4 regions of the Streptomyces sp. NPDC007346 genome follow, and region 1 is predicted to be linked to each of the others. Evidence: riboswitches for the same ligand, from Rfam matches in the RefSeq annotation. Region 1 holds a riboswitch; each other region holds the start of a gene.

Region 1 (7,115 bases):
CCCCTGGGTCGTCGTACCGGTCTTTGCCATGTGCACCATCCTACGGGGGGCCGGTGACTGCCCGGGACGCCCCGGCGGCCCGGGAGGGGCGGGTCAGTAGTTCGGGAGGCGGCGGGGGCCGAGGTCGCCGCGCGGGGGCGGCGGGGCCAGGCGGACCCCGGCGCCGAGCACGGTCAGCCCCTGGGGGGCCACGACCACCGGTTCCAGCGCCACCGAGACCACTTCGGGGTGGTCGTCGACCAGCCGGGACAGCCGCAGCAGCAGCTCCTCCAGGGCCGGGGTGTCGACGGGCGCCGAGCCGCGCCAGCCGAAGAGGACCGGGGCCGCCTTGATCGACCGGATCAGCTCGGCCGCGTCACGGTCGGTGGCCGGAACCAGCCGGTGCGCGGTGTCGCCGAGCAGCTCGGAGGGGGCGCCCGCCAGGCCGAAGGAGAGGATGGCCCCGGCGGCGGCGTCGATGGACGCCCGTACGACCGTGTCCACGCCGCGCGGGGCCATGGACTGGACGACCGGGAGGAGCTCGGCGGGCTTGCCGAGGAGCTCGGTGAACTCCCCGTACGCCCGGCGCAGGGCGCCCTCGTCCGCGAGGTCGAGCCGTACGCCGCCGAGGTCGGCGCGGTGGCGCAGGTGGGGTGCGGTGGTCTTCAGCGCCACCGGGTAGCCGAGGCGGGCGGCCGCGGCCACGGCCGCCTCGGGGTCGGGGGCCGGGAGCGTGGGGCGTACGGGGATGCCGTAGCGGCCGAGCAGCTCGCGGGCCTCGTCGTGGGTGAGGGCGCGGCCGCGGGGGTCGGGGGCGGCGCCGAGCAGGGTGTCGATCAGGGCGGCGGTGCCGGGCTCGTCGGTGGTCTCGTCGAGGAACTCGGGCACCTTGCCGGGGGTGGCCGCCTGGCGCCGCCACTGGGCGTACTTCACGGCCTCCGCCATCGCCCGTACGGCACGTTCGGCGGCCGGGTAGGCGGGGATGCGGCCGGGGGACCGGTCCTCGGGCTCCGTGGGCCGGTCCGCCGGGGGCGCCGCGCTCGCCGTCCCGGCCGCCCCGGGGCTCGTCTGCGCTCCCGGCGGGCCGGGGGGCCGGCCGGCGAGCGTGGTGGGCCGGGTGTGGGGTGCGGCGGTGCTGCTGGCGGCGGCCAGGGCCTCCGCGAGGCCGCCGATCTCCACGTGGACGACGGCGACGGGCTTGGCCGGTCCGCCGGCCGCGGCTCCGCGCAGGGCGGCGGCCAGCACCTCGCCGTCGCCGGTCTCGGCCTCGCCGTCCTCCCCCACCCACGGGATGGCGGTGACGATCACGGCGTCGCAGGTCCCGTCGGCGAGCGCCTCGGCCAGCGCGTCCCGGAAGTCCTGCGGGGAGGCGGCCGTGGTGAGGTCGCGCGGCGGGCGCGGGCGGAGCCCCTCGGCCAGGCAGGCGTCGTACGTGAGGAGGCCGAGGGACTCGGAGTTGCCGAGGATGGCGACCCGGGGGCCGGCCGGGAGCGGCTGGTCGGCCAGGAGCAGCCCGGCGTCGACCATCTCGGTCACCGTGTCGACCCGGATGACGCCCGCCTGCCGCATCAGGGCGGAGACGGTGGCGTCGGGGATGCGGCTGACCGGGACGGCGTGGCCGGGCGGGTTGGTGCCGCTGTGCCGGGCGCCCTTGACCACGACGACGGGCTTCACGGCGGCGGTGCGGCGGGCGAGGCGGGTGAACTTGCGGGGGTTGCCGAGCGACTCGAGGTAGAGGAGGGCGACGTCGGTGTCCGGGTCCTCGAACGAGAACTGGAGGAAGTCGTTGCCGGAGACGTCGGCCCGGTTGCCCGCCGAGATGAACGAGGACAGGCCGGCGCCGCGCCGGTGGAGGCCGGAGAGGAGGGCGATGCCGATCGCGCCGGACTGGGTGAACAGGCCGATCCGGCCACGGGCGGGCGACTCGGGGGCGAGGGAGGCGTTCAGCCGGACGGACTCGGCGGTGTTGATGATGCCGAAGGCGTTGGGGCCGATGATCCGCATGCCGTACGAGCGGGCCTGGCGGACCAGTTCGCGCTGGAGCTCGCGGCCGGCGGAGCCCCGCTCGGCGTAGCCGGCGGAGAGGACGACCAGGCCCTGGACCCCGTGCTCGCCGCAGTCGGCGACGGCCTCGGGGACCCGGTGGGCGGGGACCGCGATGACGGCGAGGTCGATCCGCTCGTCGATCTCGCCGAGCGAGCGGTGGGCGGGGACCCCGTCCAGGGTTGCGAGGCCCTCGTCGAAGGCGCGGTTCACGGCGTAGGTACGGCCCGTGAAGCCGGCGCCGAGGAGGTTGCGCAGGACCGTGCGGCCCACTCCCCCGGGCGTGCGGCCGGTGCCGATCACCGCGACGGAGCCGGGGGCCAGGAGGCGCTGGACCGAGCGGGCCTCGGCGCGCTGCTCACGGCCGCGCTGCACGGCGAGGGACTTCTCCGTGGGTTCGAGGTCGAGCGTGAGGTGGACGGAGCCGTCCTCGAAGCTGCGCTGCTGGGTGTAGCCCGCGTGCCGGAACACCTTGATCATTTTGTTGTTGGCGGGGAGCACCTCGGCGGCGAAGCGCCGGATACCGCGCTCGCGGGCGACGGCGGCGATGTGTTCGAGCAGCGCCGAGGCGACGCCGCGGCCCTGGTGGGCGTCCTGGACGAGGAAGGCGACCTCGGCCTCGTCGGCGGGGGCGGAGGCGGGCCTGCCCTGTCCGTCGATGCGGTCGTAGCGTACGGTCCCGATGAACTCGCCGCCGATCGTGACGGCCAGCCCCACCCGGTCGACGTAGTCGTGATGGGTGAAGCGGTGCACGTCCCGGTCGGAGAGGCGGGGGTACGGCGCGAAGAACCGGTAGTACTTCGACTCGTCGGAGACCTGCTCGTAGAAGCTGACCAGCCGCTCGGCGTCGTCCGTGGTGATCGGCCTGATGCGCGCGGTGCCACCATCGCGCAGCACCACGTCCGCTTCCCAGTGGTCGGGGTACGCGTGATGCGGACTCAGCTCCGGCGTGGGCTCCATGGGCCCAGCCTACGGCCGCCGTCCCGGTAGCGGAGGGGTCGGTGCCGGGGCAGTCTGAGGACGACCCGGACGAGGCCGGCCGGAGGGAAGGCCGGGCACAGCATTGCGCACCGCATGAGAGACTGGTCTAGACAACCGTTGATATGTGAAGGGCAGAACCATGGCTGAGCGCCGCGTAAACGTCGGTTGGGCCGAGGGCCTGCACGCCCGCCCCGCTTCCATCTTCGTCCGTGCCGCCACGGCCTCCGGCGTCCCGGTGACGATCGCCAAGGCCGACGGCAACCCGGTCAACGCCGCCTCGATGCTCGCGGTGCTGGGCCTGGGCGCGCAGGGCGGCGAGGAGATCGTGCTCGCCTCCGACGCGGACAACGCCGAGGCCGCCCTGGACCGTCTGGCGAAGCTGGTCGCCGAGGGACTCGAAGAGCTTCCCGAGACCGTCTGACGAGCCCGAGACCGTACAACGGCGACGGACGTGAGCCGTGGTTCCCCTGGCCGGGGGAATCACGGCTCTTTCGTTGTTCCGGACGCCGGAACATCGGGCACTCAGTAATTGTCCGGGCAGCGCGAACAAAGCCATCGGCAATTGCTTCCCTTTTTATACGGCGTCCTTGTTAATGGCGGACACCCGTGATGTTTACGCCATGTTGCGAAGAACTCACCCGGCGCTGCGGCGCCTCGCGCCGGGCGGGGCGGCGCAGCCGGTGGGCCCCGGCGGTCCGCTCCGCGTGGTGGGCGGTCAGCGCCCTGGCCCGCTCCGCGTCGCCGCGCGCCACCGCGTCCACGATGGCCCCGTGCTCGGCCCAGGAGTCGACCGGCCGGGCCGGCTGCTCGACGGCGTACATCCAGGCGGCCTTGTACCTGAGCTGGGTGAGCAGGGCGATGAGGCCGGGGCTGCCGGAGGCCTGGGCGAGGGTCTCGTGGAACCAGCCGCCCAGCGACCGCAGATCCTCCCCCTCGCCCCGGCGAGCCCGCTCCTGGCCCAGCCTGACCAGGCCGCGCAACACCTTGAGGTGGGCCTCCGTGCGGCGCTGGGCCGCCCGTGCCGCGCCGAGCGGCTCCAGGAGCATCCGCACCTCCAGCAGGTCGGCGGCCTCCTGCTCGGTGGGCTCGGCGACACAGGCCCCGGCGTGCCTGCGGGTGACGACGAACCCCTCGGACTCCAGGGTGCGCAGCGCCTCGCGCACCGGGACGCGGGAGACCCCGTACCGCCGCGCCAGCAGCTCCTCGGTGAGGCGGCTGCCGCGCTCGTAGACACCGGAGACGATGTCGTCACGGATTGCCGTGCATACCGAATGCGCGGGAATGCGCATGTCCGAACCTCCGCCTCAATCCCCGCGAAACGCGGCCGGCCGACGCCTGTTCCGTGACTCTATTGCAATCCGCCGCCCTTTCCGACGGCAGGCCGGAATTGATGGATATCTTCTGGCCGGGGCGGAGGCGAAGAGGCCCGGTACGGGGGTTTTCCGGCGCATCGCCGAAGGCCCCGGCGGGAAACCGGGGCCTTCGGGTGGCGAGGGGCGCGAGGCCGGGTCAGACGTTCAGGCCGTGCGAGCGCAGATAGGCGACCGGGTCCAGGTCCGAGCCGTACGCCGGGGTGGTCCGGGCCTCGAAGTGGAGGTGCGGGCCGGTGGAGTTGCCGGTGGAGCCGGAGAGGCCGATCCGCTGGCCGGAGGTGACGCTCTGGCCGACGGAGACGGCGATCGAGGAGAGGTGGCCGTACTGGGTGTACGTGCCGTCCGTCATCCGGAGCACGATGTTGTTGCCGTACGCGCCGCCCCAGCCGGCCTCGACGACCGTACCGGCGCCGACCGCGACGACGGAGCTGCCGGAGGCTGCGTGGAAGTCCACGCCGGAGTGGCTGCCGGAGGACCAGAGCGCACCGCTCGACTTGTAGCCGGTGGAGACGTACGAGCCGGCGACCGGGAGGTGGAAGGCGTTCAGGCGGGCGCGCTCGGCGGCGCGGGCGGCCCTGGCCTTCTCCTCGCGGACCTCCTCGGCGCGGGCCTCGGCCTTGCGCCGGGCCTCCGCCTCCGCCTTGGCCTTGGCCTTGGCCTTCGCGGCCCTGGCCTTGGCCTCGGCGGCCGCCTTCGCCTTCGCCTTCGCGACGGCTTCGGCCTGCTGGTGCTGCACCCGGGCCTGGGCCTCGATCTGCTCGGCGAGCGTGGCGTCGAGGGTGATGGCCTGGGTGAGCGCGGTCTCGGCGGCCTGGGGGGCCTCGGCCTCCGCTGCGACGGCCGGGGAGGCCAGGGAGCCGAGGACTCCGGTGGTGGCCAGGGCCGCGACGCCGGCGGCCTGGGCACGGCGGCGCGTCAGGCGGCTGGGGGCACGGTGCTTCCCGGTGGCACGGGTGAACGCCATGGAGGGGCTGATCCTTTCCTTCCTTCTCGCCTACCGGGTTAGCTGACGGGTTCGGAGCAGGAAGGTCTCCTACGGGTTCCCGCGCCGGTTGACGGCACGGGTCTCCGATTCACCCCAGGGACTGCGTGGGTCCCCGGCTCCCCAGGCTCGCGCCTGACGGGGACTCGGCGATGGCTGCCCGGCGCCGCGGACGCGGCATACGGGTGACGGACAGCCGGGCCGACGCTAGGCGGGGCGACTTCCCATCACCAAACGGACAGGGCGATATGTCGCGCATCCCACAGGACGGAAAGGGAGTTAAACCACCAAGACGGTGAGGTGGGGATCAAGTGGACAAAAGGGGAGGACCCTGGCGGGCAGTTGTCCGCCAGGGTCCTTTGCCTCGGTATGCCGAGGTGTCCCGGTGTGCCGAGGTGTCCGCGTGTGCCGACGGCGCGTCAGCCGCTGACGACGGTCACCTCTCCGATGCCGAGCGCCTTCACCGGCTCCGCGATCTGCCCCGCGTCCCCCACCAGGACCGTGACCAGCCGGTCCACCGGGAAGGCGTTGACCACGGCCGCGGTCGCCTCCACGGTGCCCGTCTCGGCGAGGCGGGCGTACAGCTGGGCCTGGTAGTCGTCGGGCAGGTTCTGCTCGACCTGGTCGGCCAGTGTGCTCGCGACCGAGGCCGCCGTCTCGAACTTCAGCGGGGCGACGCCCACCAGGTTCTGCACGGCCGTCTCGCGCTCGGCGTCGGTCAGCCCTTCGGCCGCCAGCGTCCGCAGGACCTTCCAGAGGTCCTCCAGCGCCGGTCCGGTGGACTCGGTGTCCACCGAACCGCTGATGGCGAGCATCGCCGCGCCGCCGGAGTCGGGGCCGGTCGAGCGCATGACCTGGGCGAAGGCCCGTACGCCGTAGGTGTAGCCCTTCTCCTCGCGCAGCACCCGGTCCAGCCGGGAGGTGAGCGTGCCGCCCAGGCAGTACGTGCCGAGCACCTGCGCGGGCCATACGCGCTCGTGCCGGTCGGCGCCGATGCGGCCGATGAGCAGCTGGGTCTGGACCGCGCCGGGCCGGTCCACGATGACCACCCGGCCGGTGTCGTCGGCGGTGATCGGCGGGACCGGGCGGGATTGGCCCGCGTCGCCCGACCAGTCGCCGAGGGTGTCGGCGAGCAGGGCGTCCAGGTCGATGCCTGTGAGGTCGCCGACGATCACGGCCGTCGCGGTGGCCGGGCGGATGTGGGCGTCGAAGAAGGCCCGCACGGCGGCGGCGTCGATCCGCCGCACGGTCTCCTCGGTGCCCAGACGCGGGCGCGACATCCGGGCGGTGGCCGGGAAGAGCTCCTTGGAGAGCTGCTTGGCGGCGCGCCGGGAGGGGTTGGCCTGCTCGTGCGGGATCTCGTCCAGGCGGTTGCCGACGAGCCGCTCGATCTCGCTCTCGGCGAAGGCCGGGGCGCGCAGGGCCTCGGCGACCAGGCCGAGCGCCTTGGCCAGGCGGGAGGCCGGGACCTCCAGGGAGACCCGGACGCCGGGGTGGTCGGCGTGCGCGTCCAGGGTGGCGCCGCACCGCTCCAGCTCGGCGGCGAACTCCTCCGCGCTGTGCTTGTCGGTGCCCTCGGAGAGCGCGCGCGACATGATCGTGGCCACGCCGTCCAGGCCCTCGGGCTCGGCGTCCAGCGGCGCGTCCAGGAAGATCTCCACGGCGACGACCTGCTGGCCGGGGCGGTGGCAGCGCAGCACGGTCAGCCCGTTGGGCAGGGAGCCGCGCTCGGGCGCGGGGAACGCCCACGGCCGGGC
Region 2 (7,115 bases), on a different contig from region 1:
AGCCGCCGCGCCAGGTCAACAGCCGTCGCTTGTCCGGGCGCCCGGCCGAACGCCAGAACTGGAGGCACATCTTGACCGCGACCTCGACCGATACGGAGCCCGAGTCGGCGAGGAACACGTGCTGGAGCGGCTCCGGCGTGATCTCCACCAGCCGGGTCGCCAGCCGGACGGCGGGCTCATGGGTGAGCCCGCCGAACATCACATGGCTCATCCGGTCCAGCTGACCGCGCGCGGCCTCGTTGAGGACCGGGTGGTTGTAGCCGTGCACCGCCGACCACCAGGACGACATGCCGTCCACCAACTCGCGCTGCCCCTCCACGGGTTCGGCGAGACGGAGCCGTACGCCGGAGGCCGACTCCACGATCAGCGGCTCCTGCCGGCCGGGCATCGGGCCGTAGGGGTGCCAGACGTGCGCGCGGTCCAGGGCCCGCAGCTCGTCGGGGGAGTACGGCTTCGGCGCGGCCGGTCCGCAGTGTGCGGCCCCCGGGGCGTACGGCTCGGCCCCGGAGGCGTGCGGCTCGGGGACGTACGGCTCAGGCATTGGGCGCGAGGTCCGTCCCCGCACCGCGCCGGCGGACCGCCACCAGGTCCGTACGCGCCGCGCCGGCCGGGACGCCCTCCGAGGCGTCGACGGGCTCGGGCTCCCCATGGCCGCCGCACGGCCCGCAGCCACCGCCACCAGCGTGCGAACCGCAGCCCGCTCCTTCGGAGGCCTCGTGCGAACCGCAGCCCGCCTGCTCCGGTGCGGCCTGCGACCCGCAGCCCCCGCCGAGCGCGTCGGCCCGGTGGCGCGGCAGCGTCGTCGTGCCCGCGCCCTCCACCTCGAAACCGGCGTCGGCGATCATGTCCAGGTCGGTCTGGCCGGCCTGGCCCTCGCTGGTCAGGTAGTCACCGAGGAAGATCGAGTTCACCAGGTGCAGGGCCAGCGGCTGCATCGAGCGCAGATGCACCTCGCGGCCGCCCGCGAGCCGGACCTCCACGTCGGGGCAGACGAAGCGGACCATGGCGAGGATGCGCAGGCAGCGCTGCGGGGTGAGGTTCCACTCCTTGGCCAGCGGTGTGCCCTCGAACGGGATCAGGAAGTTGACCGGCACCGAGTCCGGGTCCAGGTCGCGCAGCGCGAAGACGACGTCGACCAGGTCCTTGTCGCTCTCGCCCATCCCGGCGATCAGCCCGGAGCACGCCGACAGGCCCGCGGCCTGGGCCTGTTGGACGGTCTCCACCCGGTCCGCGTACGTGTGGGTGGTCGTGATCGCCCCGTACGTCTCCTCGGACGTGTTGAGGTTGTGGTTGTACGCGTCGGCGCCCGCCGAACGCAGCCGGTCGGCCTGTCCGTCGGAGAGCAGACCGAGACAGGCGCAGACCTCGACGTCTTCGTTCTGTTCCTTGATCGCCTCGATGGTCCGGGTGACCCGGTCCACGTCCCGGTCCGTCGGCCCGCGCCCGCTCGCCACCAGGCAGACCCGCTTGGCACCGCCCGCCACCCCGGCGGCCGCGGCCTTGGACGCCTCGTCGGGCTTCAGCCAGGTGTACTTGAGGATCCCGGCCTTGGAGCCGAGCCGCTGCGAGCAGTACGAGCAGTCCTCGGGGCAGAGCCCCGACTTCAGGTTGACCAGGTAGTTGAGTTTGACGCGCCGCCCGAACCACTGGCGGCGTACCTTGCCCGCGGCGGCCACCACGTCGAGCAGGTCGTCGTCGGAGGTCGCCAGCACGGCGAGCGCTTCATCGCGGGTCGGCAGTTCGCGCCGCAGCCCCTTGTCCACCAGCGTGTTCAGCAGGTCCATGAAAGACGATCCTGGCTTACGGCACCACCTCCAGCCAAGGAGGAACCGGACAGGAGACGTGGGCGAGGGTGTGTGTATTGCCACACCCTGACCTGCTGCGCACCCCGCTAGGGTCTGTGAGCTGCCTACAAAAGGGACCGCCCTATGTCCTTCGCCCCGCCCTTCGCCCCGTTCGACTGGATCGACGACGAGGCCCGCCGCCGGGCCGAGGCCGGACTCGTCCGGTCCCTGCGCCCGAGGAGTGCGGAAGCCGGGCTTCTCGACCTCGCGAGCAACGACTACCTGGGCCTCACCCGGCACCCGGAGGTCGTCGCCGCCGCGGCCGGCGCCGCCCACCGCTGGGGCGCGGGCGCGACCGGATCACGGCTGGTCACCGGCTCCACCGCGCTCCACGCCGAACTGGAGCGGGAACTCGCCGACTTCTGCGGCTTCGAGGCGGCCCTCGTCCTCTCCTCCGGTTACGCGGCCAACCTGGCGGCCCTGACGGCACTGTCCGGGCGCGGTTCGCTCATCGTCTCCGACGCCGGCAACCACGCCTCCGTCGTGGACGGCTGCCGGCTCTCCCGTGCACGGACCACGGTCGTCCCGCACGCCGATCCGGACGCGGTCGCCAAGGCGCTCCACGGCCACGGAGGGCGGGCGCTCGCCGTCACCGACTCGGTCTTCTCGGTCGACGGGGACGCGGCACCGCTGACCGCGCTGGCCGAGGTCTGCCGCGCCGCGAACGCCGCCCTCGTCGTGGACGACGCCCACGGCCTCGGCGTCCTCGGCGACGGCGGTCGTGGCGCCCTCGCCGCCGCCGGGCTCGCGGGCGGCGAGGGGACCGTCGCCACGCTCACCCTCTCCAAGTCGCTGGGCAGCCAGGGCGGCGCGGTCCTCGGACCGGCCCGGGTCATCGACCACCTGGTCAACACGGCCCGTACGTTCATCTTCGACACCGGCCTCGCCCCGGCCGCGGCGGGCGGGGCGCTGGGCGCGCTCCGGCTGCTGCGCCGGGAACCGGAACGGGCGGCCAGGGCCCGGGAGGTCGCCACCGCGCTGTACGGGCAGCTCACCGCCGCCGGGCTGACCGCGGTCCGGCCCGACGCGGCGGTCGTCTCCGTCCGGGCCCCCTCCGCGGACGCGGCGGTGGGGTGGACGGCCGACTGCCGCGCGGCCGGGGTCGCGGTGGGCTGCTTCCGCCCGCCGTCGGTGCCGGACGGCGTCTCCCGGCTGCGGCTGACCGCGCGGGCGGACCTCACCGAGGAGCGGATCGGAGCCGCGGTGGCCACGATCGTCGCCACCGCACCCCGGGAGGCCCTGATTCCGCTCGGCTGACCCCGCGCGGCTCAGCTGACCCGGGGAGGCTCAGCTGACCCGCGAGGCTCCCTGACCCCGCGAGGCTCAGCCGACCCCTCGCGGGTCCAGTCCGGCCACGAAGGTGGTCCAGGCCGCCGCGGTGAAGCGCAGCGGCGGCCGTTCCACGTCCTTGGAGTCGCGTACGGCGAGGAGCGCGCCGCCGGGCTCGGGGCCGTAGAGCCGTGCGGCCTCCACGCAGTTGTTCATTCCGGTGGAGCGGCTGCTGCGTCGCCACGGCGGTGGCCCCGCGGTGGAAGGTGACGCGTGCGGTGCGAGACGGTCGGACATGATGCCCCCCTCGGGCAGTCGGACGTCCTAACGAATGCCGCGGCGGATCGCGGCGACGAGCTCCAGCGATTGGTCCGGCGTCAGTGCGTGCGCCTGCAAGGTGCGGAAGGCCGAGCTGTACGCCTCGAGGTCTTCTTTCCGCTCCAGATAGAGGCTACTCGTCAAGTGGTCAAGAACGACCACATCCAGATCAGAAATGTTCGGAAAGGAGAAGATAACGAAAGGGCAGGTGAGTCCGACGTGACCGCCGACGGAGAACGGCAGTAACTGAAGCTCCACATGGGGGAGTTGGGCCACCTGGGTCAGATGGTCCAGCTGATCGCGCATCACCTCGGGCCCGCCCACCCTCCGGTGCAGCACCGCCTCGTCCAGCACGGCGGTGAACCGCAGCGGCGGCTTCGCGCGCAGCACCCTCTGACGGGTCAGCCGCACCTCGACCAGCGAGTCCAGATGGTCCGCGGGCAGGCCGTCCAGCGAGGCGCGGGTCACCGCCCGCGCGTAGCCGGCGGTCTGGAGCAGCCCCGGCACCACCGAGGTCTCCAGGCTCCGCACGGTGTCGGCCTGGGACTCCAGGCTGATGAAGTCGCGGTACTGGGGCGGGATCAGCCCCCGGTAGGCGTGCCACCACCCCGCGCCCCCGCCGCCCGCCGACCCGGCGAGCACTTCGAGCAGGGCGCGCAGCTGTGTGTCGCGCACCGCGTAGGTGTCGAGCAGGCGCGTCACGTCACCGGGGCTGACCCCGCTGGCGCCGGTCTCGATGCGGCTCACCTTCGACTGGTGCCAGCCCAGCAGGCGCGCCGCGTCCCGGCTGGTCAGTCCGGAGGCGTGCCGCAGACTCCGTAACTCCTCGCCGAGCTTCCGTCGTCGGACGACGGGGCCGTGCAGCATCCGGGTCTCCTCGCGCTGTGCGGAACGGAACGGGACGGGTCCGATACGCACCGCAAGGTTCGGGCCCGCAGAGGGGCCAGTGTGCCCTTCGTCCGGGTTGTGTGGGACCCGAATTCACCGCTTCGAGCGACAGATATATGCATATCTTGGTCGAACGTCGTTACAGCGAGCTTCAACAGTGGCAGTCTGGCGCGAAGCACCATCCTGGCCGACTGCCGGTCGGCCGGGGCGCGAAAGGGACGGCGTCGCCATGGCAGACCATCAGGAAGCAACCGTCACCCTGCCGAGCGATCCGGCCTCGGTCTCCTCGGCCCGTAGACATGTGGCCAGGACCTTGGCCGAATGGGGCCTCTCGGAGGACACGGAGCTGGCCGACACCATCCGGCTGATCATCTCCGAACTCGCCACCAACGCGGTCCAGCACACCTTCGGCCAGTCACCCACCTTCACCGTGGAACTGCGTCTCGAACGCGACGAGGTCCTACGCCTGGGCGTGACGGACAGTCACCCCCGGTGGCCTCAACGGCTGCCCGCCGCCGTACGGCAGGACAACGGGCGGGGCCTGATGATCATCCGGTCGCTGGCCAAGGAGTACGGCGGGCGGCTCACGGTCGTCCCGACGGCCGAGGGCGGCAAGACGGTCTGGATCACGCTGCCCTGGGCCGCACCCACCCAGGGCTGACCGCGCGGCTCGGGGACCGGCCGGTCCAGGAGGAGGCGGCCCGGTCCGGGGACGGGACAGCCCCGGTTCGTGGACCGGCCGGCGCCGGTGGCCGCGCCACCCGCGTACCGCCTGAGCGGTACGCGGGCGGCGGCGGCGCGGCGCTCACCGGACCGGGGCGGGAAGCGCCGCCCGTACCGTCCCGGCCGTCCCTGCCGCCCGCAAGGGAAGAGCGTCCGGTCGGTGGGTCAGCGGACCCGTCCGTACCAGACGCTCTTGGACCAGATTTTCGCCAGTCGTACCACGTCCCCTGTTTTGGGGGAGTGCCAGATCTTCCCGGACCCGGCGTAGATGCCCACGTGGTAGACGCTGCGCCCGGAATGGAAGAAGACCAGGTCGCCGGGTTTCCGCTTCGACGCGGTGATACGGGTGGTCTTGTTGTACTGCTGCTGTGCCGTGCGGGGAAGCTTCTTCCCGGCCTTCTTGAACGAGTAGAGAGTCAGCCCGGAACAGTCGAAACGGCTGGGGCCGGCGGCCCCGTACTTGTAAGGAGCCCCCTTCTTCGACGCGGCGACCTTCAGCGCCTTCGCCGAATGGGTGGCGGCCTCGGCGTCGTTGACCAGGCCTGGCGCCAGCATCGAGGAGGTAACGGCAAGGGTGAGTACGGAAGCCGTACCGACCCGGGTGAGCAGAGACGGGACATGAACCTGCGCAGACATGCGCAACCCTTCGTCAGCCGCCTGTGAAGGATGACCTGTCGGGTTCGGGCTGGCGAAGTTGCCCGGCCGCGTGGAGCGGCTTCACCCCGAGGGCTTCCCGGTCTCCCGGTCGGCCCGTTGTACTCGGGTCCTCCACTCCTGCCGATCCACTCCTGTCGACCAGTCATCCGGGAGGCGGCAGGACTCGGCGTCCACCCGGACCGCCCCGCCGCGGTGGCGGGGGCTTGTCGTCCCAGGGATCTTGACTCACCAAGTGCCGGATTTCCGAGTTGAAACGGCGATTTGTGAGTCTCCTCACCACTGACCCGTTCGGGTGGACAGAGCGCATTCGCGCCCGCCGACGAGCCGGGCGCACACCCTCGTACCAGCGACGAAAGGGCGCATTTCGAGTACGGCCCACGCGCGGAACGCAAGTTGGGCCGTCGCTCGCGCGGGTGATCTCCTACGCCGAACGAGCGAGGAAAACCGATCGCCGGACCGGGCGTGTCGCACGGCGTGGTGACCGGCCCGCTCCCGTAATGCGCTCCGGGCGCGTGGAGCGGCTCGGTCCCGGTCCGGCGGCAGGGCGACCCGGCCCGCCCGACGCTCGTGGCCTCAGCGGGCCAGGGAGAGGCCCGCGAGCTCCAGGCACGCGGCGACCGACGCCGTCTCCGCCTCGTCCAGTCGGCGCATCGGCGGGCTCATCACATTGGTGTCGATGATCCCGCGCAGCATCAGGGCCGTCTTGAACGCGCCGAGGCCCGCGGCCGTGGCCGAAGCCGTGCCGGGACGGGCCGCACGGACGATGTCGAACAGGCCGACGAGCCGGTCCTGTTCGGCCCTGGCGGCGGCCCAGTCACCGCGTACGGCGGCCTCGTGCAGCCGCACGTAGCCGTGCGGGTCCACGTTGCCCAGGCCGGGTACGGAACCGTCGGCGCCGCTCAGCATCATCGCGTCGACCACCAGCTCATGGCCGGTCAGGACGGAGAACCCGGACAGGTCGCGGGCCCCGATGACCAGCCGGCGGAAGGAGCCGTCGTCCCCGCTGGAGTCCTTGACCCCCGCGAGCACCCCGTCCGCCGCGAGCGGCAGCAGGAGTTCCGGGTCCAGCTTGCTGTGCACGCAGACCGGCACGTCGTACGCCAGGAGCGGCAGCTCCACGGCCGCGGCGATGTCCCGGAAGTGGCGGTCGATCTCGGTGGCGTGGGTGCGCGTGTAGAAGGGCGCGGTGGCCACGACCGCGTCGGCACCGAGGGCCGCCGCGGCGCGGGCCCGCTCGATCGCCCGGTTGGTGGTGGTCTCGATGGCGCCGACGAGGACGGGCACCTGGCCCGCGGAGGCCGAGGTGATCACCTTGATCACCTCGTCCTGCTGCGAGGGCGTCAGATAGGCGGTCTCGCCGGAGCTGCCGAGGGCGAAGAGGCCGCTGACACCGGCTTCGAGGAGATGGCCGACGAC
Region 3 (7,115 bases), on a different contig from region 1:
GTAGTACGTCGTCGGGAACGGCGTGCCGTCCTCCAGACGGGGCTGGGTCTCCACCACGTCCGGGTTGCCGCACGGGCAGCGGTGCGCGATGGCGCGCAGGCCGCGCGGCGGGCGGCCGAGCTGCTGCTCGAACGCGGCGATGTCCGCGTCGGTGGGCTTGGTGGACTCGGTCTGCGGAGGGGGCGTTTCCATGCCTGCCTTGGTTCTGCTCGGAAGCTCGTCGGGAGTTCGTCGGAGGGGGTCGGGGAGGATCTGAGGGGTTCCGGGGACTGAGGGGTTCCCGGGGGCTGAGGGGGTCGGAGGGGCGGGAGTGCGGACGTCAGTCGCGGTCGGCGTTGTCCACACCGTCCCAGAGGTTCGCGTGCCAGGGGCGGTGGCTCGCCCCCGGCTCCCCGCGGCGGTCGCGCGCCGCGTCGGGGTCGGCCACGGTGTAGCCGGTCTCGCCGGGGAGGACGTAATGGAGGTGCTGGCGGGCCAGACGCATGATGTACGCGTCGTCCTGGAGCCGCGCCTTCTCGTCCCGCAGCTCCTCGGTGCGGCGCTCCGCCCGCTGCGAGAGCCGCTCCTGCTCGGCGATCTCGTCGCGCTGGGAGACGTACTGACGCATCGGGTAGGCGAGCGCGACCACCAGGGAGCAGACCACCAGCGCCAGGAAGGCGGCCCGGCCGGTGAGCCGGGAGCGGCGGGCCTGGCGGCGGTTCTGGGAGCGGTACACGCGGGCGGCGGTCTGCTCGCCGAGCAGTCGCAGCCTGGTCGCGGTGGAGAACCGGTCGCGGTCCTTCCCGGCCATGTCTCCCGCCTCCCCGTTACGCACGTCCGTCCCCGCACACGGTACGGGACCGAGTGCGGGGACGGACGGAGGCTATGCCTTCGGCCCTGGGCGGAACCGCCGGGACCGACCCACGAGCACGGGACCGACCCACGAGCACGGGACCGACCCGCGAGCACGGGGTCGGCCCACGAGCACGGGGTCGGCCCGTGACGGGAGGTCAGCCCTGGGCGATCGGCCCCGAGGTGATCAGCCCTTGAAGCGCGGGAAGGCGGAGCGGCCCGCGTACACCGCGGCGTCGTCGAGGATCTCCTCGATGCGCAGCAGCTGGTTGTACTTGGCGACGCGGTCCGAGCGGGCCGGGGCGCCGGTCTTGATCTGGCCGCAGTTCACGGCGACGGCGAGGTCGGCGATGGTGACGTCCTCGGTCTCGCCCGAGCGGTGCGACATCATGCACTTGAAGCCGTTGCGCTGGGCCAGCTCGACGGCGTCCAGGGTCTCGGTCAGCGAACCGATCTGGTTGACCTTGACGAGCAGGGCGTTGGCGGAGCCCTCCTCGATGCCGCGGGCCAGGCGCTCCGGGTTGGTGACGAAGAGGTCGTCGCCGACGATCTGGACCTTGGCGCCGATGCGGTCGGTGATGACCTTCCAGCCGGCCCAGTCGTCCTCGTACAGCGGGTCCTCGATGGAGACCAGCGGGTACGCGGAGACGAGCTCCTCGTAGTACTCGGTCATCTCGGCGGCCGAGCGGGACTTGCCCTCGAACTCGTAGACGCCGTCCTTGTAGAACTCGGACGCGGCGACGTCGAGCGCGAGCGCGATGTCGCGGCCCGGGACGTAGCCGGCCTCCGTGATGGCCTCGACGATGAGGTCCAGGGCGGCGCGGTTGGACTCCAGGTTCGGGGCGAAGCCGCCCTCGTCGCCGAGTCCGGTGGACAGGCCCTTGGTCTTGAGGACCTTCTTCAGCGTGTGGTAGACCTCCGCGCCCCAGCGCAGGGCCTCGGAGAAGGACTCCGCGCCCACGGGTGCGATCATGAACTCCTGGATGTCCACGTTGGAGTCGGCGTGCGAGCCGCCGTTCAGGATGTTCATCATCGGAACGGGCAGCAGGTGCGCGTTCGGGCCGCCGAGGTAGCGGAAGAGCGGCAGGTCGGACGCCTCGGAGGCGGCGTGGGCGACGGCCAGCGAGACGCCGAGGATGGCGTTCGCGCCGAGCGAGGCCTTGTTCTCGGTGGCGTCCAGGTCGAACATCGCCTGGTCGATGAGGCGCTGCTCGGTGGCGTCGTACCCGACGAGCTCCGGGCCGATCTGCTCGATGACGGCGAGGACGGCCTTCTCGACGCCCTTGCCCTGGTAGCGGTTGGGGTCACCGTCGCGAAGCTCAACGGCCTCGAACGCGCCGGTGGAGGCGCCGGACGGTACGGCAGCACGGCCCGTGCTGCCGTCGTCGAGGCCAACCTCGACCTCGACCGTGGGGTTACCCCGGGAGTCGAGGATTTCCCTGGCTACGACGACGTCGATGGACGGCACGAGGCATCTCCTTCTGGGATATGACGCTGATGGTGCAGGGTCACTGTGGCCTTGCGACACGAGCCTAACCGGCCCGGCCGCGTCAGTCGGCCGACCGCCCGTCTCCTGGGACGAAAAAGGACCCAAGAGCCCGCATCACGGGACGAATCTCTAGAAATCTACTGGCCGGTAACAAGTGATGGCGCCACGTTGCCGACAAGAGGTGAACGAAAGACCCCGGCCCGGCGCGCACGGGGGGAGAGCGCGCCGGGCCGGGGAGCCGTGCGAGGGAGGGTGCCGCCGGACCCCCTCCCTCCGGGGAGGAGAGGCCCTCCGGGAAGGAGGGACGGCTGTTACTTCAGGTGGAGCTGCTGACCCGGGAAGATCAGGTCCGCGTCCTTGACGATGTCGTCGTTGAGCTTGAAGAGCTTGCTCCAGCCGCCCTTGACGCCTTCCTTCTGAGCGATCTTGCTCAGGGTGTCGCCGGGCTTGACCTTGTACTCGCCGTCGCCCTTCTGGACCTTCTCACCGGTCGGGGTGGTGACGGTCTTCTTGGAGCTCTCGGCCTTGGGGGCGGCCGGGGCGGTGCGCTGCTCGCTGCGCGTGGTGGGCTGCTCGGCCTTGCGCTCGGGCTGCGCCTGCTGGGGCTTGCTCTGCGACTGGCCGGAGCCGGTGTTCACGCCCGGGTCCACACCGTCGTTGGTGAGGCCGCCCGCGCCGGCGCAGGCCCAGGCACCCGGGCCCTGCATGGCGAGGAGCTTCTCGGCGGTGGCGATCTGCTGGTCCTTGGAGGCCAGGTCGGCACGGGAGGCGTACTGCGTACCGCCGGCGGCGGCCCAGCTCGACTGCGAGAACTGCAGCCCGCCGTAGTAGCCGTTGCCGGTGTTGATGGACCAGTTGCCGCCGGACTCGCACTGGGCGACGGCGTCCCAGGTGGCGACGGAGGCGGCGGAAGCGTTGGTCGCGCCCATCAGCGGGACGGCGACGGCGGCACCGGTGATACCCGCCAGGGTGGCGAAACGGACGGTCTTCGAGGGGCGGCGGTGCTTGCCCTTGCTGTTCAGCAGCATGGAACGGATCTCCTCACCGACGCCTACGAGGTGAGCTGTCGGGTTCGGGCTGATGAGTTGCCCGGTCGCGCGGCCTTGCGCACGACTTCACCCCAAGCCGGTCCCGTACGTCCCCGTCCTTCGAAGGGGCCGTGCGGACCCGGCGGCCTACCTGGGTCCCCCGCTCCTGCCTACGGCGCTTTACGCGTCTGTTCCCTTCGACCGACGGCAGGATTCGGCGTGACGGTCGACGGGGCCCGCGGTGCGAGCGGTTCCGACCGTAAACACAGGCAACCTCGACATTCAAAGACGGACATACTGGGCCAATTGGCGCTTACTTGCTCACCCTGACGGATCGTTTTTGCAGGTCGGAGGGGATCTGCGCCGACCAGGCGGACGCGACACGCCAGTTGCAGCAAAGAGACCCATGTCTCACTTACACATAAGTGGACATAGGCCTCTGAACTACCCGCGATTTCGGGGTGTTTTCCCGAATTGGATCAGTTGGCGGCAGGCTCCTCGGCGCCCTGCCCGGCACCCTCCTGGTCGGCCTGCTCCAGCCCCAGATCCAGGCTCTGTCCGGGCAGGATCAGGTCCGGGTCGGGCCCCAGGAGGTCCTTGTTGGCCTCGTACAGGCCGGTCCAGCCCTGGGGAAGTTCCTGTGCGTCAGCAATCGCCCAGAGGCTGTCCCCGGGCTGCACGGTGTAGCCGCCGTCGACGACCGCGCCGCCGTCCCGCGCGTCGCCCTCGCCCCGCGAGGCGTGCCGGCCGGACTCACGGGGGCCGTTCTCCTGGCCCACCGCTCCGGCCTCCTCCGGCGCCGGAGCGCCCCGGTGCTTGCCTCCGGTGCGGTCGGCGCCCTGCGAGGCGCCGGGGGCGGTCGTGGAGGGCTGCGAGGCGTCAGGGGCGCCGGGAGTGCCGGTCTTTCCGGCGGTGGGCGGTGCGGACGGCCGGGGCGAGGAGTCGGGCGTGTCGCCGCCGCCCTTGCCACCCGTGCCGGCCTCGCCGGACCTACCGGCCTCGCCGCCCTTGTCCGCGTTGCTTCCCTTACCCGCCTTGTCGGTCGAGCCCGCCTTGCCGGAACCTTCCGCTTCACCCGTTTCATCCGCTTCGTCCGCCGGGGCGGTCGTCGGGTCCTGGGTGGGGTCGGCGGAGGGGGTCGTGCCGGGGTCGACGCCGGGCAGGCCGCCGTCCACCGCGAGGCCCGAGATGACGGCGCAGCTCGGCCACGCCTGCGGGCCCTTGTCGCCCAGGACCTTCTCGGCGACGGCTATCTGCTGCGAACGGCTGGCGAGGTCGGCCCGCTCCGCGTAGGCGGTGCCGCCATACGCCGACCAGGTCTCCTGCGAGAACTGGAGCCCGCCGTAGTAGCCGTTGCCGAGGTCGGCGCTCCACATGCCGCCGCTCTCGCACTCCGCGACCCGGTCCCAGGTGGTGGCGTCGGCCGCGTGTGCGCCTGCCGCGCCGAGGAGCGGAATGGCGATGGCCGATCCGGTCACGCCTGCGGCGACGACGATGGCGGGTGCCTGACGAGGGCGGCGGTGTCTGCCGTTCGCGGAGCCCATGGGGTTTGCCTTCCGTGCGACTGACAAGCAGGAACTGAGGAGCCTGAAGCTCACGAGCATGCTGTTGAGCAAGTGACGGCCGGGCCAACGGTGAACGGTGGCCGACGCGTCGAACCGTGAACCTAGCGGGACTCGAACGCATGTCACAAGTCGGTGCAGCGCAGATCACGTGAAAGTCACAGAGGTGACAGCGTGTCACCTTCGTCGAGCCGTCGTCCCGGCTCGAACTCCACCGGCAGCGTGCGCAGTCCGCGCATGATGAGCCCGCCGCGCCAGCGCAAATCGGCCGGTTCCGCCGCAAGCCGCAGGCCAGGGAGGCGCCTGAGCAGTGTCGCGACCGCGGCCTGGCCCTCCAGCCGGGCCAGGGGCGCTCCCAGGCAGTAGTGGATGCCGTGGCCGTAGCCGAGGTGCTGATTGTCACTCCGTGAGAGGTCGAGCGCGTCCGGATCGGCGAACCTGTCCGGATCCCGGTCCGCCGCCGCCAGCACCACCAGGACCGGGTCCCCGGCCGCGATCTCCTGCCCGCCGAGGGTCAGCGCCTCGGTGGCGTACCGCCAGGTCGCGAGCTCCACCGGGCCGTCGAACCGGAGCAGTTCCTCGATGCCGGTGGCCAGCAGCGCGCTCTCCCCCGCCGCGAGGGACTCCTCCAGCCGGGCGCGCTGTTCCGGGTGGCGCAGCAGGGCGTACGTACCGTTCCCGATGAGGTTGACCGTCGTCTCGAACCCGGCGAACAGCAGGATGAAGGCCATCGCCGCGGCCTCGTTCTCCGTGAGGTGCTCGCCGTGGTCACTGGCCCGGATCAGCCCGGAGATCAGGTCGTCGCCCGGATTCTCCCTCTTGCGGTGGATGAGTTCGGCGAGATAGCCGCGCATCTTCTTCACCGACCGGGCCACCCCGCCGCGCGGCCCGCCGCCGTGGCGGATCATCATGCCCGCCCAGTCCCGGAAGTCGTCCTGGTCCTCGCGCGGGACGCCGAGCAGGTCGCAGATGGCGTAGATGGGGAGCGGGAAGGCGAAGTCGTGGATCAGGTCCGCCTCCCCGTCCTCGATGAAGCGGTCGATGAGCCGGTCCGTCAGCTCCTGCACGCGGGGCGCGAACTCCGCGACCCGGCGCGGGGTGAACGCCTTGGAGACGAGCCGGCGCAGCCGGGTGTGGTCCGGCGGGTCGATGTTGAGCAGATGCGTCATCAGCTCGGCCTTGCGCTCCCCCGGGATCCCCGTCTTCCCCTTGGCCGCCGCGGACCCCGCGTGGTTGGCCGGGTTCTTGGAGAGCCGCGCGTCGGCGAGCGCCTGCTTGGCGTCCCCGTACCGGGTCACGAGCCAGGCCTCGACCCCGCTGGGCAGCGCGGTGCGGTGCACGGGGCTGTGCTCGCGGAGCCAGGCGTAGGCGGGGTAGGGGTCGGTGGCGAACTCCCAGGTGAAGAGTTCGGGGGCGTCTTCGGGGGCTGCGGAGTGGGGGCAGGCGGGGCTGTCGTTCACGCCTTGACGTTATCGGGCGGGGGGTCGGTGACCTCACGCAGTGCGGGGAGCGCCTGTGCCGCGGCGGAGTGCCCCTTCTGCGCGGCTCGGGAGAACCAGTTCCGCGCCTGGGCGGCCAGCAGCATCCCCAGCTGGTACTGCCCCCGTGCGCTGTCGGCTTCGGCGGCCCGCTCCAGGTACGGGAGGGCCTCGGCCTCCGCGTCGCGCGAGACCAGCAGCTCCGCCAGGGTGACCGCCGCTTCGGTGTCGCCCGCCTCCGCCGCCTTGCGGTACGAGAGCTCCGCGGCGGCGGAGTTCCCGGCCTCGGCATGGATGCGGCCGAGCAGCGTCAGAATCTCCGGGTTGCCCTCGGCCTGAGGCCCCAGGGCCTGGGAGGCCCTCCAGGCGATCGCCCTTCTCTGCATGGACTCATGTGAGTCCGGTGACAGATGGAGCGCGAACAGCCACATGCCGAGCGGGACGGACGGGCTGTTCCCTCGGCTCTCCATATCCGCCACGAGCGAACCGTGCACGGCCAAGGTGCCCTTGTGCCGCCCAGGAGCCAGAAGCCCCGTCGCTCCGTGCCGGATACCGACGGCCCAGGCGAATCCGTCCTCGGCCGACTCGGCCTCAGCTGCCGCCAGCTGTTGCGGATACAGCGCCTGGGCCCGCAGAAGGGCATCGCTGAGGATGTCCGCCATGGGCACTCCGCACCGGACGAGGTCGATCGCCGCCCGCACCAGCAGGTGACCGCGCGGGTGGGCGT
Region 4 (7,115 bases), on a different contig from region 1:
GCACAGATGCAGGCCGCGCGCGAGGCGATGGTGAACGCCGCCAAGTACGGTGGCGAGGGCGGTGCCGTGCAGGTCTTCGCGGAGGTCGAGGGCGCTTCGGTCTTCGTCTCCGTCAAGGACCGGGGTCCGGGGTTCGACCTGGACGAGGTTCCCGCCGACCGGATGGGCGTACGAGAATCAATCATCGGCCGGATGCAGCGCAACGGCGGCAGCGCCCGGCTGCGTTCGGTGCCCGGTGGGGGCACCGAGGTCGAGCTGGAGATGGAAAGGGCGAGCGAATGACCGAGAACACCGAAGCCACCGGGGGCCCGGAGCGACGGGTACGGGTCGTGCTCGTCGACGACCACCGGATGTTCCGTACCGGGGTGCAGGCCGAGATCGGCCGCACCGAGGAGACCGGCGTCGAGGTGGTCGGCGAGGCCGCCGACGTCGACCAGGCGGTCACCGTCATCACGGCGACCCGCCCCGAGGTCGTCCTCCTCGACGTCCACCTCCCCGGCGGCGGCGGCGTCGAGGTGCTGCGCCGCTGCGCCCCGCTGATGGGCGCGGCCGACGACCCGGTCCGCTTCCTCGCGCTCTCCGTCTCGGACGCCGCCGAGGACGTCATCGGCGTGATCCGGGGCGGCGCCCGGGGCTACGTCACCAAGACGATCACCGGCACCGACCTGGTCGACTCCGTCTTCCGCGTCCAGGAGGGCGACGCGGTCTTCTCCCCGCGCCTGGCCGGCTTCGTCCTGGACGCCTTCGCCTCCACGGACGCCCCGCCGGTCGACGAGGACATGGACCGCCTCACCCAGCGCGAGCGCGAGGTGCTGCGGCTGATCGCGCGGGGTTACGCGTACAAGGAGATCGCGAAGCAGCTGTTCATCTCGGTGAAGACGGTCGAGTCGCACGTGTCGGCGGTGCTGCGCAAGCTCCAGCTCTCCAACCGGCACGAGCTGACCCGGTGGGCGACGGCGCGACGGCTGGTGTGAGCCTGGGCGGGCCGCCGCTTCCTCAGCCGCGCCCCGGCTCCACGACGTCCGGCGCCCGGTCCGGCTCCGCGTCCTCCGCCCTCGGCCCGGCCCTCGGCCCGGCTCCGCGTCCTCCGGCTCTCAACCCGGCTCCAGGGAGATGTTGACCTTCTCGCCGATCCGGCGGTAGCCGATGCTCGCGTAGATCCGCTCCACGTCGGCGTCGCCCGGCTCCAGCCAGACCGTCCGGCAGCCCTGGGCGAAGGCCCGTTCCGTCAGCCAGGCGGAGAGCGCGGCGCCGACGCCCCGGCGGCGGAAGGGGGCGGCGACGGCGAGGCCGGCCAGTTCGCTGAGGCCGTCGACCGCGAGCGAGCAGCCACCCGCCCCGGCCGGGGCGCCGTCGAGGACCGCCAGTGCGGCGACCCCGTCACCGGTGGCCGAGGCGCGCAGCCACTCGGTCGTTGCCGGCTCGGGTTCGCCCTCGCCGCCGAAGCCGTGGTGCTGGACGCGGGCGGCGTCGGTGAACTCCGCTTCGGTGTTCGGCACCGTGACGCGAAGACCGTCCACCGGCTTCGGCGTACGCAGGTCCTCGGGGCCGCAGGCCAGCAGCGGGGCCCGGTTCTCCACGGTGAAACCGGCGGCCAGCAGGGCCGGTTCGACGGCCGGGGCCCAGGCGGGCAGGAACTCCAGGCGCGGCAGCCGCTCCCGCTTACGGAACGCCTCGACCAGGGCCGCCACGTCGTCCGCCGTGGGCTCCGCTCCCCGGTCGGGGATGGCGTAGTTGGCGTACTTCAGCTCCCATCCCGGGTTGTACCGGACGGTGAACGGGCCCACCCGGTAGTGGGCGGGGGAGCGCAGCGTGAGCGTGCGGGCGTAGTCCTGGACGGCGTTCGCCATCGACATGGGGGGCTCCTTCGGCGGGAGGTGGTCGCCGCCGGGGACTATGCCACCCGGGTCGCTCCGGCGAAAGGCATCTGATCGACGGGAGCGATGCGCACCGGCGCTCCGGGGCGCGGGGCGTGGATCATCTGGCCGCCGCCGATGTAGAGGCCGACGTGGCTGATCCCGGAGTAGAAGAACACCAGGTCGCCGGGGGCCAGTTCGGAGCGGGAGACCCGCTGTCCGGCGTTGATCTGGGTGTAGGTGGTGCGGGGCAGGCTGACGCCCGCCGCCTGCCACGCCGCCTGGGTCAGCCCGGAGCAGTCGAAGGCGTTCGGGCCGGTCGCGCCCCAGACGTACGGCTTGCCGATCGCCCCGTGCGCGAAGGAGACCGCCCGAGCCGCGCGGGAGTTGGGGGCGGCGGCCGGGGTGCGGGGGGCCGAGCGGTCGGCGTGGGCGGGGCCGCCGCCGTGGCGGGCGTCGGCCGAGCGTTCGTACGCGGCGCGCTCGTCGGCGGTGAGGGTGGCCAGGAGCGCGCGGGCGTCGGCCAGCTTGGTGTGGATCGCGGTGCGGTGTTCGCGCAGCTCGGCCCGGCGGGCGGCGAGCGCCTCGGTCTCCCGGTCGGCGCGCGCCTTGACCCGGGCGATGCCGGAGAGCTGGCGCCGGACGGAGCTGAGCAGGCTCGTCTGCCGGTCGCCCGCCCGGTCGAGGTGGGCGGCGCGTTCCAGGTAGCTGTCGGGGTCCGAGGAGAGCGCCAGCTGTACGGCGGGGTCGAGGGCGCCGGTGCGGTACTGCGCGGTGGCCAGCGAACCGAGCGCGTGGCGGGCGGTGTTGAGTCGCTCGGTGCGGCGGGCGGCCTCGTCGGTCAGGGTGTCGACCGCCTTCGCGGCGGCCGCCTCCTTCTCCTTCGCCCCGTTGTACTTCTCGGTGGCGACCTCGGCGTCGTGGTAGAGCCGGTCCACCTTCGCCCGCACCTGGGCGGCGGTGGGGGCGGGCTCGGCGGGTGCGGCGCCGGCCCCGGTGGCCGAGGTGGCGGTGGCGGCCCCGGCGAGCGCCAGGGTGGCGGCGGTGCGGGCAGCAGGGCCGGTGAACGGGCGCTGCTTGGGTTTCCGGTGAGCGGATTTCCGGTGCGCTGCCACGAGGGCGGCATCCTTCCTGTCGGCTGCCCGCCGGGGGATGCCGACAGGTCCGCCAGGGACGCTAATCCGGCCACGGGGAAAAGGGTCGCCATGACAGCTATTGCCCGGATGTGACGGTTCGGCGTTGCCGGATGACCGGAGACGTGGAGCCGGAATTGATCATTCCGGCAGGTTCGGGCGCAGAGCGCACCGTTCCGGCGAAGGGCCCAGGAAAGGCTTACCTCACTGAATGGTGCTGCTCCGGCCATGGCTAGGCTCCGGAACCATGAACGCACTCATCGGCGTCTTCGTCGCCCTGCACATCATCGGCATCGCCTCCCTGCTGGGCGGCTTCCTGACGCAGATGAAGGCCATCGGCGCGGGCACCGCACGCTTCGTCCCGGCCATGCTGCACGGCGCGCTGACCATGCTGGTCACCGGCGTCGCCCTGGTCGGGCTCAACCAGGCCGACGACCAGGCCGTGAACAACGTCAAGATCGGCGTGAAGCTGCTGCTCCTCGTCGTCATCCTCGCCCTGGTCTACGTCAAGCGGGACGAGGAGAAGGTGGAGAAGGGCGCGTTCGCGGCGGTCGGCGGGCTGACGGTCGCCAACATCTTCATCGCCACGCTCTGGAGCTGAGCGGCCCCGGGCGCACAGCCCCCGCGGGGCTGTGCGCCGTCCGTCCTACGCCGGGCGCACACTGCCGTAGATCGGCATGTAGTAGATCGACTCCTCGCGGACGTTCGTCCCCGGCTTCGGGGCGTGGATCATCATCCCGTCGCCCTTGTAGATGCCGACGTGGCTGATGTCGTCGTAGAAGAAGACGAGGTCCCCGGGCTGGAGGTCGGACGTGGCGACCCGGGTGCCGACCTTCACCTGGTCCCAGGTGGTCCGGGGCAGGGTCACGCCCGCCTCCCGCCAGGCCGCCTGGGTCAGCCCCGAGCAGTCGTACGAGGCCGGGCCCGAGGCCCCCCACACGTACGGCTTGCCGATCTGGGCGCGGGCGAAGGCCAGCACCTTCTCGGCCTTGGTGGCGTAGCCGCTGTCGGCACCGGTCCCCGTGCCCGTGCCCGTACCGGCCCCCGGGCTCGTCCCCGTACCCGTACCGCTGCCGGAACCGGAGCCGGACTCCTTCGCGGCCTCCTCCCGCGCCTTCTGTTCGGCCTGCTCGGCCTCCTCGCGCTCCTTCTTCTCGGCGGCCTGGCGGCGGGCCAGCTTCTCCGCCTTCTCCTTGGCCTCGGCCTCCTTCTTGCGCTCCAGCTCCGCCAGCCGCGCCTTCTCCTCGGCGGTCAGCCTCGACAGCAGGGACCGGGCCTCGGTGAGCTTGGTCTGCACGTCCTGCTTGCTGGAGCGGAGCGTGGCCTGGGTCCTGGTGAGCGCCTCCAGGCTCTTCACGGCCTCCGCGCGCTTCTTCGACGCCGCGGCCTGCTGCGTACGGAAGTCGTCGACGGCCTTCTGCTGCCGCTCCGTCGCCCGGCTCATCAGCCGGCTCTGGTCGAAGTACCCCTGCGGGTCGTCCGCCAGGAAGAAGGTCGCGGTGGGGGTGATGCCGCCGGTGCGGTACTGCGCGGCCGCGAAGGCCCCCAGCTCCCGGCGCGCCTCGTTGATCCTCTCGGTCCGCTTCGCCACGTCGGAGAGCAGCGTGTCGACCTTGGTGCGCTGGGCCGTGGAGGCGGCCTTGGCGCGGTTGTACTGCTGGGTCGCGCTGCCCGCCTGCCGGTAGAGCTCGTCGACCTTCTTCTGCACGTCCTCGATGGCCGGCTTCGGCTCCGCGGGGGCCGCTGTCGCGCTCTGCGTGGAGAGCAGCGTCACCGAGGCCAGCGCGGCCGTCGTGAACCCGACGGCGGGGGTGGTGCGCACCTTCGTGCGCGGCTTGCGATGCGATGCCAAGACCGGCATCTCCTTCCGTGGACCGCCTACCGGGTTAGCTGTCGGGTTCGGACGGAACGGAAGGCTGTCCTACGGTCCGGATACGAGGGTACGGACCGATTCACCCCGGTTCTGCGTGTGGGTCCCCGGTTCCGGACCGCTGGGTGGGCAGCACGGATTCGGCAGAGGTGACCGTGAGACGCGGTTCGCCTCAGGGAGATACGGATCACCTGACCGAGCACGCTAGCCAACCCGCGGCACCGCTGGGAAGGAGGGTGAGCGATATGCCCGATACATTTTCGTGACCTTCTCGGATCCGGGGCCCCGCACCCCCTCCGACCGGGCGTTCCTTCACGGAACGTCGACGTCCGCTCTCCGTGCGTACCGGTGTGCCCGGCCGTCCGCGGCCTTCGGCGGAAGGTTGTCGGTGCGGCAGCCTAGACTCGGATGGCGATGAGCAGCCTCTTTGACGACAGTTTCCTGACCGGCCTCCAGCCCGCGGAGGACGGCCCGCCGCCGCCCCCCGAGGACCACGCACCCGAAGCGGTGCCGGAGGGACTCTTCGAGGGCGTCTTCGACGCGCCCCCGCCGCCCCGGGACGGGTATTACCGGGACGGCCACCCGCGCCCGGTCCTCGACGCCGCGGCGCTGCTCGACGGGCTCAACACCGAGCAGCGCGCCGCCGTCGTGCACGCGGGCTCCCCGCTGCTCATCGTCGCCGGGGCCGGCTCCGGCAAGACCCGGGTGCTCACCCACCGCATCGCCCACCTGCTGGCCGAGCGCGGGGTGCACCCGGGGCAGATCCTCGCGATCACCTTCACCAACAAGGCCGCCGGTGAGATGAAGGAGCGCGTCGAGCAGCTGGTGGGCCCGCGCGCCAACGCCATGTGGGTCATGACCTTCCACAGCGCGTGCGTCCGCATCCTGCGCCGCGAGTCGAAGAAGCTCGGCTTCACCTCGTCGTTCTCGATCTACGACGCCGCCGACTCCAAGCGGCTGATGGCCCTGGTCTGCCGCGATCTCGACCTGGACCCCAAGCGCTACCCGCCGAAGTCCTTCACCGCCAAGGTCTCCAACCTCAAGAACGAGCTCATCGACGAGGAGACCTTCGCCGGGCAGGCTGCGGATGGTTTCGAGAAGACGCTGGCCCAGGCGTACGCGCTCTACCAGGCCCGCCTGCGCGAGGCCAACGCCCTGGACTTCGACGACATCATCATGACGACGGTCCACCTCCTCCAGGCCTTCCCGGACGTCGCCGAGCACTACCGCCGCCGCTTCCGCCACGTCCTGGTCGACGAGTACCAGGACACCAACCACGCCCAGTACACGCTGGTACGGGAGCTGGTCGGCCCGGCCTCGGAGGCCACCGACGCCCCCGCCGAGCTGTGTGTCGTCGGTGACGCGGACCAGTCGATCTACGCCTTCCGGGGCGCGACCATCCGCAACATCCTCCAGTTCGAGGAGGACTACCCGAGCGCGACGACGATCCTGCTGGAGCAGAACTACCGCTCCACGCAGACGATCCTCTCCGCCGCCAACGCGGTCATCGAGCGCAACGAGAGCCGCCGCCCCAAGAACCTGTGGACCAACGCCGGCAGCGGCGCCCGCATCACCGGATACGTCGCGGACACCGAGCACGACGAGGCGCAGTTCGTCGCCGACGAGATCGACCGGCTCACCGACGCGGGTGACGCGAAGGCCGGTGACGTCGCCGTCTTCTACCGGACCAACGCCCAGTCCCGTGTCTTCGAAGAGATCTTCATCCGCGTCGGCCTGCCCTACAAGGTCGTCGGCGGCGTGCGCTTCTACGAGCGCAAGGAGGTCCGGGACGTCCTGGCCTACCTCCGCGTCCTGGCCAACCCCGAGGACACCGTCCCGCTGCGCCGCATCCTCAACGTGCCCAAGCGCGGCATCGGCGACCGCGCCGAGGCCATGATCGACGCCCTGTCGATGCGCGAGAAGATCTCCTTCCCGCAGGCCCTGCGCCGCGTCGATGAGGCGTACGGCATGGCGGCCCGCTCCTCCAACGCCGTCAAGCGTTTCAACACGCTGATGGAGGAGCTCCGGACGATCGTCGAGTCAGGCGCCGGACCCGCCGTCGTGCTGGAAGCCGTCCTGGAGCGCACCGGCTATCTCGCCGAGCTCCAGGCCTCCACCGACCCGCAGGACGAGACCCGCGTGGAGAACCTCCAGGAACTGGCGGCCGTCGCCCTCGAGTTCGAGCAGGAGCGGGCCGAGGAGGAGGGCGCGGGCACGCTCGCGGAGTTCCTGGAGAAGGTCGCGCTGGTCGCCGAC

What was found. Region 1 has a riboswitch for cyclic di-AMP ahead of AB0917_RS30850 (M23 family metallopeptidase). Riboswitches for the same ligand answer to the same signal wherever they lie in the genome.
Positions count from the first base shown of each region.
Region 2: linked by a shared signal. The riboswitch ahead of AB0917_RS29340 (C40 family peptidase) and the one ahead of AB0917_RS30850 (M23 family metallopeptidase) in region 1 are both predicted to bind cyclic di-AMP.
Region 3: linked by a shared signal. The riboswitch ahead of AB0917_RS03795 (transglycosylase family protein) and the one ahead of AB0917_RS30850 (M23 family metallopeptidase) in region 1 are both predicted to bind cyclic di-AMP.
Region 4: linked by a shared signal. The riboswitch ahead of AB0917_RS13470 (NlpC/P60 family protein) and the one ahead of AB0917_RS30850 (M23 family metallopeptidase) in region 1 are both predicted to bind cyclic di-AMP.

Region 1 covers NZ_JBEYKR010000184.1:3,249-10,363, forward strand. The annotation lists gene AB0917_RS30830 (DUF5998 family protein) at 1-30, opposite strand, end outside; gene AB0917_RS30835 (GNAT family N-acetyltransferase) at 94-2,982, opposite strand; gene AB0917_RS30840 (HPr family phosphocarrier protein) at 3,143-3,424, shown strand; gene AB0917_RS30845 (GntR family transcriptional regulator) at 3,594-4,292, opposite strand; gene AB0917_RS30850 (M23 family metallopeptidase) at 4,513-5,340, opposite strand; cyclic di-AMP (ydaO/yuaA leader) riboswitch at 5,354-5,520, opposite strand; gene AB0917_RS30855 (pitrilysin family protein) at 5,778-7,115, opposite strand, start outside.
Region 2 covers NZ_JBEYKR010000159.1:7,843-14,957, reverse strand. The annotation lists gene AB0917_RS29370 (adenosylmethionine--8-amino-7-oxononanoate transaminase) at 1-541, opposite strand, end outside; gene bioB (biotin synthase BioB) at 534-1,784, opposite strand; gene AB0917_RS29360 (8-amino-7-oxononanoate synthase) at 1,929-3,101, shown strand; gene AB0917_RS29355 (DUF397 domain-containing protein) at 3,168-3,410, opposite strand; gene AB0917_RS29350 (helix-turn-helix transcriptional regulator) at 3,438-4,298, opposite strand; gene AB0917_RS29345 (ATP-binding protein) at 4,549-4,980, shown strand; gene AB0917_RS29340 (C40 family peptidase) at 5,208-5,678, opposite strand; cyclic di-AMP (ydaO/yuaA leader) riboswitch at 5,682-5,868, opposite strand; gene AB0917_RS29335 (dihydrodipicolinate synthase family protein) at 6,273-7,115, opposite strand, start outside.
Region 3 covers NZ_JBEYKR010000006.1:104,001-111,115, reverse strand. The annotation lists gene AB0917_RS03810 (DUF501 domain-containing protein) at 1-192, opposite strand, end outside; gene AB0917_RS03805 (septum formation initiator family protein) at 320-790, opposite strand; gene eno (phosphopyruvate hydratase) at 1,019-2,299, opposite strand; gene AB0917_RS03795 (transglycosylase family protein) at 2,632-3,348, opposite strand; cyclic di-AMP (ydaO/yuaA leader) riboswitch at 3,354-3,536, opposite strand; gene AB0917_RS03790 (transglycosylase family protein) at 3,828-4,892, opposite strand; gene AB0917_RS03785 (cytochrome P450) at 5,069-6,370, opposite strand; gene AB0917_RS03780 (tetratricopeptide repeat protein) at 6,367-7,115, opposite strand, start outside.
Region 4 covers NZ_JBEYKR010000040.1:25,946-33,060, forward strand. The annotation lists gene AB0917_RS13445 (PspC domain-containing protein) at 1-282, shown strand, start outside; gene AB0917_RS13450 (response regulator transcription factor) at 279-974, shown strand; gene AB0917_RS13455 (GNAT family N-acetyltransferase) at 1,095-1,856, opposite strand; gene AB0917_RS13460 (C40 family peptidase) at 1,895-2,971, opposite strand; gene AB0917_RS13465 (hypothetical protein) at 3,237-3,590, shown strand; gene AB0917_RS13470 (NlpC/P60 family protein) at 3,636-4,850, opposite strand; cyclic di-AMP (ydaO/yuaA leader) riboswitch at 4,849-5,015, opposite strand; gene pcrA (DNA helicase PcrA) at 5,274-7,115, shown strand, end outside.